Regions from separate parts of the Sporosarcina sp. P16b genome, predicted to be linked through region 4. Evidence: riboswitches for the same ligand, from Rfam matches in the RefSeq annotation. Region 4 holds a riboswitch; each other region holds the start of a gene.
What was found. A riboswitch is a leader RNA that binds a small molecule or an ion and turns the genes downstream of it on or off. The one in region 4 is predicted to bind S-adenosylmethionine.

Region 1 (4,207 bases), on a different contig from region 4:
ACCGACCGAAAGTGGATGGACGTGTTCAATAGAAATATAGAATGCTTCTATACTTTGTCCAGCAAGCGTTGTACCCATCGGTTCGATCGTACCTGAAATCATGATAGGAATTTCGCGTCCAAGCTCTTCAAACGCCTTCTTAATACCAATTGTTCCAGCTTTCACATTCAGCATATCCTGACTTGTTTCCATCAGTATCAAATCACTGCCTGCTTCTATAAGCGCTCTTGCCTGTACATAGAAATCATTAGATAGTTCATCGAACGTAATACCGCCCGTTACCGAAAGCGTCTTTGTCGTGGGCCCGATCGCACCCGCGACAAAACGTGGCCATTCTGGTGTAGAAAACTTCGCTGCACTCTTTTTCGCGATTTCTACAGACTTTGCATTAATTTCATCTGCACGATGACCAAGTGAAAATTCATTCAATACAAGGGGAGTACCGCCAAATGTATTCGTACAAATGATATCAGCACCGGCTTCTAAATATTCATCGTGAATTTTCTCCAAAACATCAGGGCGTAACACACTCATGTATTCATTACATCCATCGTATTCTTCTCCGCCGAAGTCTTCCGTTGAGAAATCTTCCGCTTGCAGCATCGTCCCCATCGCACCATCAATGATAAGGATTCTTTTATCTAGTTGTTCTTCAATAGGATGTCTCTGCATGTGTTAATTCCCTCTCCTTCTGCTGGTCTATTTTCTTAATATATTCATACAACTCTAATGTCATATCGTAACGCAGGAATGGTGTGATGAGATACAGTCCATTAAAATACTGAGCCGCTGTATCTATCAATTCTTTTGCAATTTCAAGCCCCGTTTCAGTTGATTTTTCACGGTCTTCTCCGCATTCACGCATTCTTTCCAACACATCTTCCGAAAGCTTGATACCTGGTACCTCGTGATGCAGGAACTCTGCATTTCGTATATTCGTCAATGGCATGATCCCAATAAAGATCGGTGTATCCAGGTGTTTTGTTGCTTCATATACATCGATAATCTTTTCTTTCGTGTAAACTGGCTGAGTGATGAAATAGTCCGCACCCGCTTCAATCTTCTTCTCGAGCCGTTGTACAGCACGATCGATGACGCGGACGTTCGGATTGAAAGCTGCAGAAATAGAGAAGCTGGCTTTCTTGCGCAATGGCTTACCGGAGAATGAAATTCCTTCATTCAATTTCTTGATTAACTGCAATAACTCCATGCTAGATACATCGTAGACGCTTGTAGCACCGGGGAAGTCCCCAACCTTTGTCGGGTCGCCTGTCACGGCTAGGATATCGTGAATGCCTAATGCATCAAGCCCCATCAAATGTGATTGTAAGCCAATGAGATTGTGATCGCGACACGTTAAATGTACAAGCGGGCGGATATTATGTTGCATCTTGATGATCGAGCCCATCGCCATGTTGCTGATGCGTGGAGAAGCAAGTGAATTATCTGCCATTGTTATAGCGTCAACTCCCGCGTCATATAACAAATTTGCACCTTTGATATAATCTTCTGTTTCCAAGTGGCGCGGTGTATCTAGTTCTACAATTACCGTACGCTCTGTTTTCGCTTTTTCGTGAAGAGGTTGATGTTTTGCCGGGTCCGCTTCATGAATCACGATAGGTTTCGCCGGTTGTACGACCTTTTCCGTGATAGGTGTCAGTCGCGCTAACTGTGTTTTCGCCGCTTTAATATGCTTAGGTGTTGTCCCGCAACATCCTCCAATCAAGCGAGCGCCTTGATCACGAAGTAATACGGCTGCGCGTCCAAAGTATTCTGCTTCTGATTCATAGACAATACGTCCATCTTCTACATCTAATAGACTGGCGTTTGGATATGCGGATAAAAATGCTTTCTCTGGTAATGTCACATTATCGAATGCTTGAATCGTGTGGTAAGGACCTAATCGACAGTTAACACCTACGATATCCGCCCCGAGGGACTCAAGCTGATGAAGTGCATCGTTTAATGAAAGTCCGTTCTGTAATACGCCTGGATCATGCATTGAAACTTGTGCAATCAATGGAACATCCGTGATTTTCTTTAATGTTGTAACTACGGATGATAGCTCTTCGAAGTCATAATACGTCTCTAATAGAAGACCGTCAGGATCACCTGTTAATAAAGCATTGGCTTGTTCAAGTACGACTTTTTCAATTTCATCCAATGTCGCATCGCTTTTACGTATACCTCGCAAGCCGCCTATTGTTCCAAGTACAAATTGCCCCCCAGGCGCCGCTGCGCGTTTGGCAATTTGAATGGCTGCTTTATTGAAATCCGTGACATGACTTTCCAAGCCGTAGCGAGCTAATTTGATTGCGTTCGCACTGTAAGTGTTAGTCTGGATTATATCTGCACCAGCTGAGATGTAGTCTTGGTGAATTTGCTCTATAATTTCAGGCTTTTCTATATTTAGTTCTTCATAACAGTAATCAATTCCGTAAGAATATAAAATCGTCCCCATTGCACCATCTGCCGTTAGGACATTTGTTTGTAGTTTCTCGAGCAATGACATAAATCCATCTCCCCTTTAGCCTTTTTTAATCAAAAAAAGCCTTCAAGTATATTAGAAGGCTTTGTAATCCCAATGACTAGTTCCCTCTCATCTTTTCAGAGTGTCAATTTGACAGACTGCTGGAAGTAGCACCTTGCCTAAATGGCTGGTTGCTGAAGCGTCGACGGGCCAGTCCCTCGGCTTCTCTTGATAAGATATGTTTCTTATTCAATTATTTAGATTATTCTAACCACATCATAGCGGCTTTGTTGGATATCGTCAAGTGAACGTTTGGTGAAGTTCAAAGCGCAGAGTTAGTGCATAGAGAAATTGCGGTATATATGCTAAAATTAATGATATTAACTCGAAAAGGTGAGAAATTATGCGATTCTTTAAATACTCATTTCCAATCGCTGTTCTTGTAGGTACACTTGCTTGGATTATGATAGGTAACAGTTACGAAGAAGTTGCTTATGATATGCGTGTGTACATTACAATTGGGGCTGCTATATTCAGTGGTTTAATCTCAAGTGTTTTGTTTCGCAAAGAAAAGGAAGAACAGATTGATGAGAAGAAGTAGGCTGTCAGCGGTATGCTGCAGTCTTTTTTTGTCTACTTTTATGAGTTAACCAAAAAATAAATTGTGTTGACACGAAATAGGTTAACCGATATTATTTATGGGGTAACCAATTTAGAAAGAGGTGTCGTAATGGCAATAGTAACAGAGAGACGACCGGTAAGTAGATTCAGCGCACTAACTATTGTATATAGCGGGATGTTTGCTGCGTTAATGATGATTGGAGCGAATATTACATCCTTCGTGCCGTTTTTAGTAGTTGGTGGAGTACCCATCACATTACAAACTTTTTTCGCTATCTTATCAGGGCTATTACTTGGTAGTCGTCTAGGTGCGTTATCGATGACCGTCTATATGTTAATAGGACTAGCAGGGGCACCGGTCTTCGCTAAATTTTCAGGAGGCTTCGGTCAGATCTTAAGTCCAACGTTTGGTTTTATTCTCACATTTATTCTGATTGCTTATGTAGCTGGAAAGATTGTTGAGCGAAAGCATACTTTGTCTGCTTTTATTATCGCAGCATTTGTCGCTACAGCAGTCAACTATATACTAGGTACAACTTGGATGTATTTTGCGTACAAGATGTGGGCTGCTGCACCCGACGTGTTTACCTACAAGATTGCTTGGCTGTGGATGATGCCGCCACTACCGAAAGATTTAATTCTAGCTGTACTGTCAGGCATATTCGCATTTAGAATATCAAAACACTTGAAAGTGAGGCGGACGTTATAATGACCTATCAAAGGCTGGCTACTCAAGTACTCGAAGGCCATGTACCAACTGATGAGGAATCACTCGCAATATTAAATAGCCCAGATGAAGATTTACTATTATTACTGCACGCGACATACTCGATTCGGTCACATTACTTCGGTAATAAAGTAAAGTTGAATATGATTATCAATACGAAATCGGGACTATGTCCGGAAAACTGTGGGTATTGCGCGCAATCCATCATTTCAAAAGCACCTGTTGAAAAGTATGCAATGATGAAATCAGAAGAAATACTGGAAGGTGCGGAACGTGCTGCCGCTAATAATGCGGGCACCTATTGCATCGTAGCAAGTGGACGAGGACCGCGTGACAGTGAGCTGGACATCGTGATTGATTCTGTTAAACAGATTAAAGAGAAGCACAAG
Region 2 (4,207 bases), on a different contig from region 4:
CTCAAGTCCAGGTTGTATTGCTTTTTTTAGCATGTCACTATAAGGACCTGCAGTTGCACCAAAGTGAATATTTTTATCGTCATCCGATTTTTCAGTAGACTTTTCTTCTCCACAAGCCGCTAATGCCGCAACTAACGCAGTTAGAATGAATGCAAGTACCAGTTTCTTCATAATCCATCTCTCCCCTATTATCTTTTATCTATCATTTTTGAAAAACGATCCCCACCAAATTGAATCAACTGCACCAGTACAATTAGAATGGCGACGGTGACAAGCATAATACTGTCATCATATCGGTAATAGCCAAAACGTATTGCGAGGTCCCCAATTCCACCTCCGCCAACAAATCCAGCCATTGCTGAATAGGCAACTAAGTTGATTAACGTCAGTGTAAGTCCTTGGATAATACTCGACTTTGATTCAGGCAATAACACATTCCAAATAATCATCCAGGGCGAAGCACCCGTTGAAATTGCTGCTTCTATAACCCCTTTATCAATTTCACGCATGGATGTTTCAACAATCCTTGCAAAGAAAGGAATGGCTGCAACGGAAAGCGATACACTGGCAGCTGCTGGTCCAATCGTACTTCCGACAATCAGTTTCGTCAAAGGTATTAGAGCCACAAGTAGTATAATAAATGGGATAGAGCGAATGATGTTGACGAGAAACCCAACCACCGAATTAATTGCACGATTCTCTAAAAATAATCCTCTATCTGTTGTAAATAACAGAACGCCAAGCGGCAATCCAATAATCAGCGCAATCGTAAGTGAGATGCCGATCATGTACAATGTTTCACCAAATGCTTTTGTAATATCCGGCATGAGGTCCATGATGTGAGATAGATCAAACATGTTGTCGGATCACCTCCACTTGTGCGTTTTGTTCAAGTATGTATGCAATCGCTTGCTCCACTTCTTCACGCTCACCTTGTAACTCCATCAAGAAAATCCCAAGTGCTCGTTCTTGAATATATTCAATCGAACCATGCAGGAAGTTTCCTTTGACCTTATATTTCTGCATCGTATCGGAAATTACACCCTCCATCGCTACTTCACCTTTAAATGTGATTTTTATCAATGTACCGACCAAATTGGACATGACGGCTTCAGGAATATCGTAAGACACCACACTGCTGATAAACTCCTTCGTTAATGGTTGAACTGGATGAGAAAAGATGTCATATACTTGCCCTTCTTCTATCACTTTTCCGTCTTGCATAATCGCCATGCGATCACAAATCTCTTTTACCACATTCATCTCGTGCGTAATTAAAACAATGGTGATATTCATTTCTCGATTGATCTTTTTTAACAATCGTAAAATGGACATGGTCGTGTTAGGGTCCAGTGCGGATGTCGCTTCATCACAAAGCAAAACGGATGGATTATTGGCTAGTGCTCTCGCAATACCAACGCGTTGTTTCTGTCCCCCGCTTAGCTGGGCAGGATATACATTGCGTTTGTCAGACAGCCCCACCATTTCGAGAAGTTCCATTACACGGCTCTCTATTTTATCTGAAGGCATTTTTGCTGCTTGTAAAGCGAATGCGATATTTTCGAAAATGGTCTTTTGACTAATTAAATAAAAGTGTTGAAAAATCATTCCGATCTTCAAGCGTGCCCGCCGAAGCTTGATTCCTGAAAGTTTCGTTAAGTTTACACCATCTATTAAAATAGTGCCGCTCGTTGGCCTTTCCAACAAATTCAAACAACGTATAAGAGAACTTTTTCCGGCCCCTGAATAACCGACAATGCCAAATATTTCTCCAGTCTCGATGTCTAGTGATACGTCATCTACACCTTTTATCACTTTTTCTTTTGTCTGATATTCCTTAGACAAATGTTGAAATTGGATCATGTTCTCACTTCTTTCTACATTCAAGTAAATACTAATCATCAACAGTTGGTTATAGTTTATTTCTAAATAAAAAAATCTTTCATTTTTCTAAATGAAAGAGGGACTGAAATATTCTCAGCTTATCTCTCAGATGGAAAACCATACTGTAGGATTTGGCACCTTCCTTGTATTATGCAAGGGGTTGCTGGACATCATCGGGCCATTTCCCTCCGTCGCTCTTGATAAGAGATTGCTATTAAATTATATGCATAAAACATATACTAATCTGAATTAATAAAACTGTCAAGGTGAATAACGCCAATTCATCAGAATATCCGACTTATTCTATCAGTTTTAAATTCCATTAACTAGTTTTGGCAATTCTCTAGAATCGAATAACCATCCTTCTATTGAAAAGTCTAGTATGATCTATGTATACTTAACGCACATACCCTATCAAAGAAAGAAGGAATAGACTATGGCATTATCCAACCGATTACAACAACTCCCTCCGCATTTCTTTACATTATTATTAAATAAAATAGAAAAGGCTATGGATGAAGGCAGAGATGTGATTAACCTAGGACGTGGAAATCCTGATCAGCCAACACCTCCTCATATTATTAAAGCATTACAAGAAGCAGTTGAAGATCCAGCTACACACGGTTATTCTCCATTTCGGGGGACACTTGCTTTAAAACAAGCAGTCGCTGAATATTATCAGCGTGAATACAATGTCACGATTGATCCCGAAACAGAAGTTGCGGTACTTGGCGGTACAAAAATAGGTGTCGTAGAACTACCTCTTGCTATTATGAATGAAGGTGAATTATTATTGCTGCCAGACCCGGGTTATCCTGATTACTTATCCGGCGTCAGCTTAGCAGGTATTCGATATGATACGATGCCGCTACGTAAGGAGAATGGATTTCTCCCTGATTACGATAAATTAACGGATGATCAGAAAAAAGATGCCAAGCTCATGTACTTAAACTATCCAAGTAATCCAACGGGTGTTACAGCCACACCCGAGTTTTATGAAAAAACGGTGGCATTTGCCAAAGAACATCAGATTGCGGTCTTACAAGATTTTGCGTATGGTGGCATTGGTTTTGAAGGTAAGAAACCGATTAGTTTTTTACAAACTGAAGGAGCAAAGGAAGTCGGCATTGAAATGCTATCTCTTTCCAAAATATATAATATGGCTGGCTGGCGAGTCGGTTTTGCAGTCGGCAACTCTGAAATAATAGAAGCATTAAATGTATTGCAAGACCATTTATTCACTGGCATCTTCCCAGCAATTCAACGTGCAGCTATTGAAGCATTGACGGGTCCCCAACAATGCGTTGAAGAGCTAGTGGCGCTCTATGAAGGGCGTCTGACGGTATTGCTAACGGAATGTGAACGCATTGGTTGGGATGTTACAGCTCCTACAGGCTCATTTTTTGCTTGGCTTCCTGTCCCGGAAGGCTTTACAAGTGAAACCTTCGCTGACTTATTACTGGATAAAGCAGACGTCGCGGTATCGCCAGGGAACGGATTTGGTGTATACGGAGAAGGATATATTCGTGTCGGGTTGTTGGAAAGTGAAGACCGGTTGCAAGAAGCAGTTCGCCGCATTGAAAAGCTCGGTTTATTTAAGTAACAAGATATAATTCCGCTATCACTTCATTATATAAAAAGCCTCCTTACTCATACCAGTATTTCTGGAATGGCAAGGAGGCTTTCACATGTATAAATAAATCATTTAAGCTATAGATTTTCTGAAATACATTAATCAAGTTCTACGTTATCCAGTAATGCACGCACTTCATCTGTCGTATTTGTATTCATTAATTCATTTCTAAGTTCAGCTGCCCCACGGAATCCTTTAACATAAATCTTAAAGAATCGACGTAATGGTTTAAACAATCGTGGTTCAAGTTCTGTCGAGTATTTATCAAAAAGATCTAAATGAAGGCGCAAAAGATCCAGCAATTCTTTATGATCATGCTCTCTCTTCACTTTTTCAAATGCAAATGGATTATTAAAAATTCCACGTCCAATCATAACCCCATCGACGCCGTACTTTTTCACAAGCTCCATACCCATTTGACGATCGAGAATATCTCCATTGATCGTCAGCAACGTGTCGGGCGCTATTTCATCACGAAGTTTCTTAATCTCCGGAATCAATTCCCAATGCGCGCTCCCATTACTCATTTCTTTGCGAGTACGAAGATGAATCGACAAGTTCGCAATATCTTGCTCCAGTACATGTCTAAGCCATGTGTGCCATTCCTCAATGTCTGTATAGCCAAGACGAGTCTTTACACTAACAGGTAATCCGCCAGCTTTTGCTGCTTGAATAATTGCCGCAGCTGTT
Region 3 (4,207 bases), on a different contig from region 4:
TGGAGAAGCAGCAATCATTGATGCTACACGTATGACAAATGTGTTCACGGACTTTGCTGAGCAGCGCGGTGTGAAGATTACAAACGTATTCGATACTCACTTGCATGCGGATCATATTTCAGGTGGTCGGCAGATCGCAAAAACTACGGGTGCAACGTATTGGCTGCCACCGAAAGATGCCGAAGAGGTAGTATTTGAATATGCTGCATTAGAAGGCGATATGTCCATTCAGATAGGTGATACGAGAATCGATATTCAAGCGCTTTATTCGCCAGGACACACCATTGGTTCGACTTCATTTATCGTAGACGACAGTTATTTGATGACAGGTGATATTTTGTTCATTGATTCGATTGGACGTCCTGATTTAGCAGGTTTAGCAGAAGATTGGGTAGGCGACTTGCGTGAGTCATTGTATAGCCGCTATAAAGAATTGTCGAAGGATTTAACTGTCTTACCAGCTCACTTCATGATTATAGACGAGTTGAATGAAGACGGTAGCGTGTCGGAGAAGCTCGGCGTATTGTATGAGCAAAATCACGGCTTGAACATTGAGGATGAAAAAGAGTTTAGAGAGTTAGTCGCGGGGAACTTGCCTCCACAGCCTAACGCGTATCAGGAAATCCGCCAGACGAACATGGGGAAAATCCAGCCTGACGAGGAAACGCAACGCGAGATGGAGATTGGCCCGAATCGCTGTGCGGTACGGTAAATAGGTAATTTAATTCATATGAAAAAAATTTAAAGGAGAAGGTATATATGAATACAACAACATTTTTAGATGCAAAAGGCCTGGCATGTCCAATGCCAATCGTACGGGCAAAGAAAGCAATGAAGGATATGCAAACAGGAGAAGTTCTTGAGATTCATACGACAGATAAAGGATCAGTATCCGACCTGACAGCATGGGCTGCTTCTGGCAATCATGAAATAAAAGATCAGCAACAAGAGTCTGATGTCTTTAAATTCTGGATCCAAAAAGGTTAAACTAAGGATAGAGGGAATGGCTGTCTCCCTCTTACGTCGGGAAGAAGGGAGGACATCATGACAATTCCATTTATTATCACGATCTTCCTCATTGGATTCGTCGGCTCATTCCTTTCCGGTATGATTGGAATCGGTGGCGCAATTGTCAAATATCCAATGTTGCTATTTATTCCTGCATTACTTGGTTTTGCTGCATTTACACCACATGAAGTAGCCGGAATTACTGCAGTGGAAGTTTTCTTTGCATCACTTTCAGGTGTTTTAGCGTATAGAAAGAGTAATCTGATCTTGAAGCCACTCGTCCTTTATATGGGAATCAGTGTATTAGTCGGCAGTGTACTTGGCGGTGCTGGGTCTAGTATGCTTTCAGAAGCTACCGTCAACGTAATCTACGGTATTCTAGCCGTCATGGCGGCTATTATGATGTTTATACCAAAAAAAGGACTCGACAATCAGCCGATCGATGAGATTACATTCAATCGCTTCATTGCTTCAAGTGCAGCCTTTATCGTCGGCTTGGCGGCTGGAATCGTCGGAGCTGGCGGCGCATTTATCGTGGTACCGATTATGCTCGTGATACTAAAAATCCCCACACGCGTCACGATTGCTACATCCCTAGCAATTACGCTGTTGTCATCGGTGGGCTCGGCATCAGGCAAGCTCTTAACAGGCCAAGTACCCTATGGACCAGCTGTTGTTCTGATTATCGCTAGCATCATTGCCGCTCCGATCGGTGTAAAAGTGAGCCGGATAGTAAACACCAAAGTACTACAAAGCATTCTAGCCGTACTCATCATGGCTTCCGCTGTGAAAATATGGTGGGACATATTCTAACCAATCACAACCGCCAGCACATCGTTCAATGAACTTGTGCTGGTGATTTTTTGTGTGAAGTCATAAGTGGAAAAATCATTAAATTCACTTCTACTCTGGCAGGTGGCTCCAGTTTAGTAAATATGGAAGTCTTTATACGTAACTACAATTGGCATAGTAAACTAGTTGATCAGCGTGGAAGGCGGCGACTCCCGATGGATCAGCCCGACAGGTGAGACAACTAAAGGGAGCTTGCGACCTAGTTGGCTCACCGCGGGCCCATGGGAAAGCGTCCGCCTGGAACGCTGATCAACGGTGCCTTCACTTTACTTAATTTAATCAAATGTATTAAAAGTAATACGGATTTCAAAACATTCAATTAAATTACCTTGCAATAGACTAGGAATAGCCGTATACTATTTTTCAACGATGGAAAACGAATAGACATACTCTTATCAAGAGAGGCGGAGGGATTAGGCCCTGTGATGCCCGGCAACCGGCGAAAGCAAAGGTGCTACTTCCTACAAACTTTCAATAGTTTGGAAGATAAGGGAGGAATGAGCGAAAGCAGAGCCCTCTTCTTATTATGGAAGATGGCTTTTTCTGTACTTAGCGAATCGTCCTCTTGTGTTTTTCTTGTCTAGTTCTAGGAGGAAGTTGTCCGAGGAGTTTCGGTGTTCCATCAATACATAAAAAAGGGGAATGGTTATGACGAATTTACAGCCAGAAACGATATTATTACACGGAGGGCAAAAGCCGGATCCAGAAACAGGCTCACGTGCCTTGCCGATTCATCGTACGACTTCTTATGTATTCAGAGACACGGAGCACGCACAAAACTTATTCGCCTTGAAAGAAGCCGGCAATATCTATACAAGAATTACGAACCCGACAGTAGCTGTCTTTGAAGAGCGTGTCGCACAGTTAGAAGGTGGAACAGCTGCAGTGGCATTGTCTTCTGGAATGGCGGCGATTGCTTTCTCTATTATGAACATCGCTGAAGCGGGCGATGAAATCGTTGCAGCCAGCAATCTCTACGGTGGCACATATAACTTATTTGCTGTGACATTACCACGCTATGGCATCAACGTGAAGTTTGTTGATGCGTCCGATCCAAAGAACTTTGAAGCAGCTATTACGGATAAAACGAAAGCGTTGTTTGCAGAAACAATTGGTAACCCAAGTTTGCAAGTTCTTGACGTGGAAGCTGTTGCGAACATCGCACATGACAATGGAATCCCATTGCTAGTAGATAATACATTCCCGTCTCCTTATGGATCAAATCCTATCGAGTACGGTGCAGATGTAGTGATCCACTCAGCGACGAAATGGATTGGCGGACACGGTACGACCATCGGTGGTGTAGCTGTGGATGCAGGGAAATTCGATTGGACGCAAGGGAGATTCCCAGGCTTTACAGAGCCGGACGAATCCTATCATGGCTTACGTTACGGAATCGATACAGCCGCTGCAGCTTTTACAACGAAACTGCGCGTACAATTGTTGAGAGACTTCGGCCCTTGTCTATCACCGGATAGTGCATTCAACTTGTTACAAGGTTTGGAAACCCTTCATTTACGCGTACCACGCCACAATGAAAATGCACAAAAAGTCGCGGCATTCTTGCAAGAACACCCAGCAGTAGAATGGGTGACCTATACTGGCCTAGAAGATCATCCAACAGCGGAACTAGCAAATAAATATTTGAAAAACGGCTATGGTTCAATTATCGTATTCGGTATCAAAGGTGGACGCGATGCAGGAAGACAAGTAATCGACAATGTAGAAATTTGGTCTCATGTAGCGAATGTGGGAGATGCGAAGTCATTAATCATTCATCCGGCATCCACAACTCATCAGCAGTTGTCTGTGGAAGATTTGAAAGACTCAGGCGTTAGCGAAGAGCTAATCCGCTTATCTGTAGGGTTGGAGTCAGCAGAGGATATTATTGCAGATTTGAAACAAGCCATCGAAAAAGCAGCAAACTAATATATATAAAGAACACCGTCGCATTTGCGACGGTGTTCTTTTCTTTACTATCGTTGTATTCGATTTTTCTCATCTTTGAGTGATTTGAACAGCGAAACAACCATCATAATGAGTATGATTGAGAATGGCAAAGCGGCAATAATGATGACGTTTTGCAGTGCATCCAATCCTCCAACATATAATAGAATAATGGCGATGGCAGATTGAATGACGCCCCATATCACTTTCAAATTATTCGGTGGAGTCAATGAACCGTATGACGACTGCATGCCGAGTACAAATGTAGCTGAATCTGCTGATGTGATAAAGAACGATGTAATCAATAAGATTGCAATGATCGATATGATGAATGATAAAGGTAATTCGCTGAACATTTCAAAGATCGTCAATTCAGTTGCACTCGCAGCCAAGTCGATGA
Region 4 (4,207 bases):
CCAAACGTTTTGTAATGAAATCACCAATAAATTGAATGATAAATACGATAATCAATACTAGAATCGTTGCCATTAACGTGACATCTTCGCGACTACGCTGGAACCCTTCCAAATACGCAAGCGTACCTAGACCGCCTGCGCCGATCACTCCCGCCATCGCGGTATATCCGACGAGCGCAATCGAAGTTACCGTAATTCCGGAGACTAGTGCTGGCATGGATTCTGGCAACAAAACTTTGAAAATGATTGTGGACGTTTTAGCCCCCATGGAACGCGCTGCTTCGATAACCCCTTTATCGATTTCCTGCAATGCAATCAACACCATTCGGCCATAAAATGGAGCGGCACCGATAATTAATGCGGGTAACGCGGCATTCGGTCCACGCATACTGTCGAATAATAATTTTGTAAATGGAATCAATAAAATAATCAAAATGATAAACGGAATCGATCGGAAAATATTCACGAAGGCGCCTGTAAAGACATTGGTGATTTTATTCGCCCATAACTGCCCTGGACTTGTTAAAAACAACAACAAACCAAGTGCGATACCCAAGACAAATGTAAAGAACGTGGAGTAAGCCGACATATAAAGCGTCTCACCTGTTGCTTCCCACATTTTATCCCAATTCACGTTCGGGAACCATTGCTCAATCATGAATCAGCACCTCCGTCTTCACTTCATTGGCATCTAGGAAAGCAATTGCTTCCTCTATAACCGCCACGTCCCCTACTAGTTGCAAGACGAGTGTGCCGTATGCGCCGTCACGTGTTGTCGAAATATTTCCTTGCACGATGTTGACATCAATTGGGAATTTGCGGATTAATTCAGCAAGCACCGGCTGCTCAGTACGTTCGCCAATGAAAGCTAGCTTGATCAACTTGCCATGAGGCGACTCTTGCTGTAAATGTGCCATCGCTGCGTCCGTATCGCCGGTATCGGTTACTTGTGAAATGAAACGCTTTGTAATATCCGCTTGTGGGGATTGGAAGACATCCAGTACATTGCCCATTTCCACGACTTTCCCCGCCTCCATGACCGCTACACGATGACAGATCTTCCGGATGACGTGCATTTCATGCGTAATCAACACAATCGTTAGTCCAAGACGCTCATTAATATCTGTTAGTAAATCAAGAATCGCATTCGTCGTCTCTGGATCTAGTGCGGATGTCGCTTCATCACAGAGCAGGACTTCAGGATCATTTGCAAGCGCGCGCGCAATGCCGACACGTTGCTTCTGACCACCTGATAATTGCGATGGATACGCCTGTTCTCGACCTGTCAATCCAACGAGATCGATCAATTCCTTCACTTTTTGCTTTCGTGCCGATTTCTTTACGCCAGCAATTTCGAGAGGAAACATGATATTCTCTTCTACTGTTCTAGACCACAGTAAGTTAAAGTGCTGGAAGATCATGCTGATTTTCTGACGCGCATTCCGAAGGCCAGCACCTTGTAATGAAGTCATTTCTTGTCCGTGAATCATGATACTGCCGGACGTAGGCGTTTCAAGACCGTTCAATAGTCGAATTAATGTACTTTTTCCTGCCCCACTGTACCCGATGACGCCGAAAATTTCTCCCTCTTTGATGGCTAATGTCACGTCATCTACCGCGACAATTTCTGAACGGTTCAATTGGAACTTTTTATGAACGTTTGTTAGTTGAATCATTTTCCGCACCACCTTATTAAGTCTTTTTAATCTGTTTTTTAGAAAACTACAAGCACTAGGCCCCCGGGTCGTTTCAGACGTACCAAAAAGGCAAAGAGCGCCTTTGTGGTAAGTCCTCCAACGCCTGTCGAGCCTACACGGCGCTTTCCGCTTTTGTATCATCCAGCTACAAGCGCCAGGCTCTCGGGTCGTTTCCGCTTTTGTTAATAAAAAAAGCCTTCCTGCAGATAAGCAGAAAGGCCGAACGTATGTAGTTATGTACGTTACCACTTCTCTCATCTACCAAAGCATTACGCATTGAGTGATTTGGCACCATTTCACATATGTGACGGTTGCCGGGCTTCATAGGGCACTTCCCTCCGCCGCTCTTTATAAGAGTTACATATTCAATTGATTAACTACTTATACCATACTTTGATTTCGATTGTCAACTGAGCTTCTCTAGCAGATACGGGACGGAGTGAAAGGCATAAATCTTTTCTAAAGGTTGTCCTTTGCGCTGAATGAGTAAACAAGGAACGCTTTCCACCTCATATTCTATTGCGATTTCTTGGACATAGTTTAAGTCCGCCTTTCCAATCGGTAGTTTCGGGCGCATTGTCTCGATCACCGTAAGCATTTTTGAAGCGACTGCACACGTTCCACACATTGGTGTATATAAATAAAAAGCGGCTACTTGCTCTGTCGCCTGTGTGCGTTGCCAGTCTTCAATTGTCCAATGATTCATGTGGTCCACCTGCCAAATACTTGGAATGTACTTTAAAATTAGCAGCAGCTAAAATGCTTGCCAATAGCTTAACGGGAGTCGTTTCCACTTGACGGTAGAGACGATCCGTGTATAAATGTCTCGCTTCTGGATACAGTTGTTTGAACAGCTTACGAATGGACTCACCGGAGACGTCCGCATCCATAAAGACGAACAGATCTTGCTGCTCGTACGGTTCAAGCAGTTCTTCAATATGATACGCACTGATTGTGCCATTCGTACAAAGAATCTCTACAGGCTCTGCAAGGATCGGTACTAGCCGCTTACGATCCGAACCGCCTTCTACAATGAGAACTTTCGGGTCCATCCAGTTTCCTCCTAGCGTGTAAAAAAGCGCTGAGAAGTTCCAGCGCTTTTTCTATTGGAATATTATTCAGCTGTCATTTCTTCGTACTGCTCAGCTGTCATTAACTCATCCAGTTCAGCTTTGTTATCGATTTCAACTACTACCATCCATGCGTCTTCATATGGAGATTCGTTAACCAATTCAGGGCTATCTTCAAGGTTTTCGTTCACTTCTACAACTTTACCAGTTAATGGAGCGTACAATTCAGAAACCGTCTTCACTGATTCAACGCTTCCGAAAGGCTCGTCTGATTTCAATTGATCGCCAACCTGTGGCAGTTCAACGAATACGATATCCCCTAGTTCAGACTGTGCGAAATGTGTGATGCCGATACGGTATTTACCGTCTTCTTCTTTTACCCACTCATGCTCTTCTGAATAACGCAAATCTTTTGGTGTGCTCATGTCGTTACCTCCAAAAATATAATAGTTTAACTTCCTTTAGTTTGCCATAGTTCCCCTGTAAAGACAAGAACCTAGATCACTTCTTCCATGTTTCCGTGAACGTGGTTTCATTAAATCCAACGGTCACTTTTTGGTCGTCGGAAACGATTGGGCGTTTGATAAGCATTCCGTCTGAAGCGAGGAGCGCGATCTTTTCATCATCCGTCATAGTTGGCAGTTTGTCTTTCAAATTGAGCTCACGATATTTCATGCCGCTCGTGTTGAAGAACTTTTTCATTTCAAGTCCGGAATTCGCGATCATGTTGCGCAGTTCGTCTTCGCTTGGAGGTTGTTCGGCGATGTTCTTTTCTTCGAATGTAATCCCCTCGTCCGTAAGCCATTTCTTCGCTTTGCGGCACGTGGTACATTTTGGATAGCCGTAGTATGTCATAGTCATAATAATCAATCCTTCCTTTTTTTCAGTATAGCAAATAAAGGGGGTTGGGTACTAGCTAAGTGCAGGGAGAAGCTTGCATGAGGATAGGGGTGGGGATTTGCGCTCTAGGCGGACGCGTTCGGGAGGGTGGGCGGTGAACCACACCCCTTCGCTTCGCTCGCTGGGTGTTTCACCTGTCCCACTGATCCTCCCCGAGTCGCCGCCTGCCGCTCCAATCCCTTGCAATGTGTGCGGGTGATACTCTTTATTGCGCATCGAAGTTAGGGTTGTAAACAATTTTGAACTTTAATTTCAACATTTGAATTTAAATAAGTAAAGACATAATAATACTTCACATACAAACGACAGTAAGTGATCTAAGTCTGTCCACTTTCAACGTAAGGATTGTAACGGAAGCTGGGGGCGACTCCCGGAGGATCAGCCCGATCAGGTGAGACAACTAAGAGAGCGAAGCGAACAGTTGGCTCACCGCGGGCCCTCGGGAAAGCGTCCCCCAGCTGCAGTGGAAATCCCATGACATCACTCTTCACTCACTGAACTTGAACTTAAACAAATACCAACCAAACCAAAAAACGCCCC

Region 1: another riboswitch for S-adenosylmethionine. It lies ahead of CSV77_RS08255 (bifunctional homocysteine S-methyltransferase/methylenetetrahydrofolate reductase); the one in region 4 lies ahead of CSV77_RS12705 (methionine ABC transporter ATP-binding protein).
Region 2: another riboswitch for S-adenosylmethionine. It lies ahead of CSV77_RS09105 (methionine ABC transporter ATP-binding protein); the one in region 4 lies ahead of CSV77_RS12705 (methionine ABC transporter ATP-binding protein).
Region 3: another riboswitch for S-adenosylmethionine. It lies ahead of CSV77_RS11000 (O-acetylhomoserine aminocarboxypropyltransferase/cysteine synthase family protein); the one in region 4 lies ahead of CSV77_RS12705 (methionine ABC transporter ATP-binding protein).

What each region holds. Positions count from the first base shown of each region.
Region 1 is NZ_PDYO01000005.1:82,913-87,119, reverse strand. Features, by position in the region: gene metH (methionine synthase) at 1-672, opposite strand, end outside; gene CSV77_RS08255 (bifunctional homocysteine S-methyltransferase/methylenetetrahydrofolate reductase) at 653-2,512, opposite strand; SAM riboswitch class I at 2,597-2,708, opposite strand; gene CSV77_RS08250 (hypothetical protein) at 2,874-3,071, shown strand; gene CSV77_RS08245 (biotin transporter BioY) at 3,201-3,800, shown strand; gene bioB (biotin synthase BioB) at 3,800-4,207, shown strand, end outside.
Region 2 is NZ_PDYO01000006.1:37,460-41,666, reverse strand. Features, by position in the region: gene CSV77_RS09115 (MetQ/NlpA family ABC transporter substrate-binding protein) at 1-171, opposite strand, end outside; gene CSV77_RS09110 (methionine ABC transporter permease) at 189-857, opposite strand; gene CSV77_RS09105 (methionine ABC transporter ATP-binding protein) at 850-1,863, opposite strand; SAM riboswitch class I at 1,980-2,091, opposite strand; gene CSV77_RS09100 (pyridoxal phosphate-dependent aminotransferase) at 2,321-3,487, shown strand; gene CSV77_RS09095 (tRNA dihydrouridine synthase) at 3,616-4,207, opposite strand, start outside.
Region 3 is NZ_PDYO01000008.1:89,777-93,983, forward strand. Features, by position in the region: gene CSV77_RS10985 (MBL fold metallo-hydrolase) at 1-712, shown strand, start outside; gene CSV77_RS10990 (sulfurtransferase TusA family protein) at 760-987, shown strand; gene CSV77_RS10995 (sulfite exporter TauE/SafE family protein) at 1,045-1,821, shown strand; SAM riboswitch class I at 2,250-2,353, shown strand; gene CSV77_RS11000 (O-acetylhomoserine aminocarboxypropyltransferase/cysteine synthase family protein) at 2,509-3,789, shown strand; gene CSV77_RS11005 (glycine betaine uptake BCCT transporter) at 3,837-4,207, opposite strand, start outside.
Region 4 is NZ_PDYO01000012.1:52,371-56,577, forward strand. Features, by position in the region: gene CSV77_RS12700 (methionine ABC transporter permease) at 1-658, opposite strand, end outside; gene CSV77_RS12705 (methionine ABC transporter ATP-binding protein) at 651-1,676, opposite strand; SAM riboswitch class I at 1,949-2,054, opposite strand; gene CSV77_RS12710 (thioredoxin family protein) at 2,104-2,403, opposite strand; gene CSV77_RS12715 (toprim domain-containing protein) at 2,384-2,749, opposite strand; gene gcvH (glycine cleavage system protein GcvH) at 2,812-3,192, opposite strand; gene CSV77_RS12725 (arsenate reductase family protein) at 3,269-3,628, opposite strand.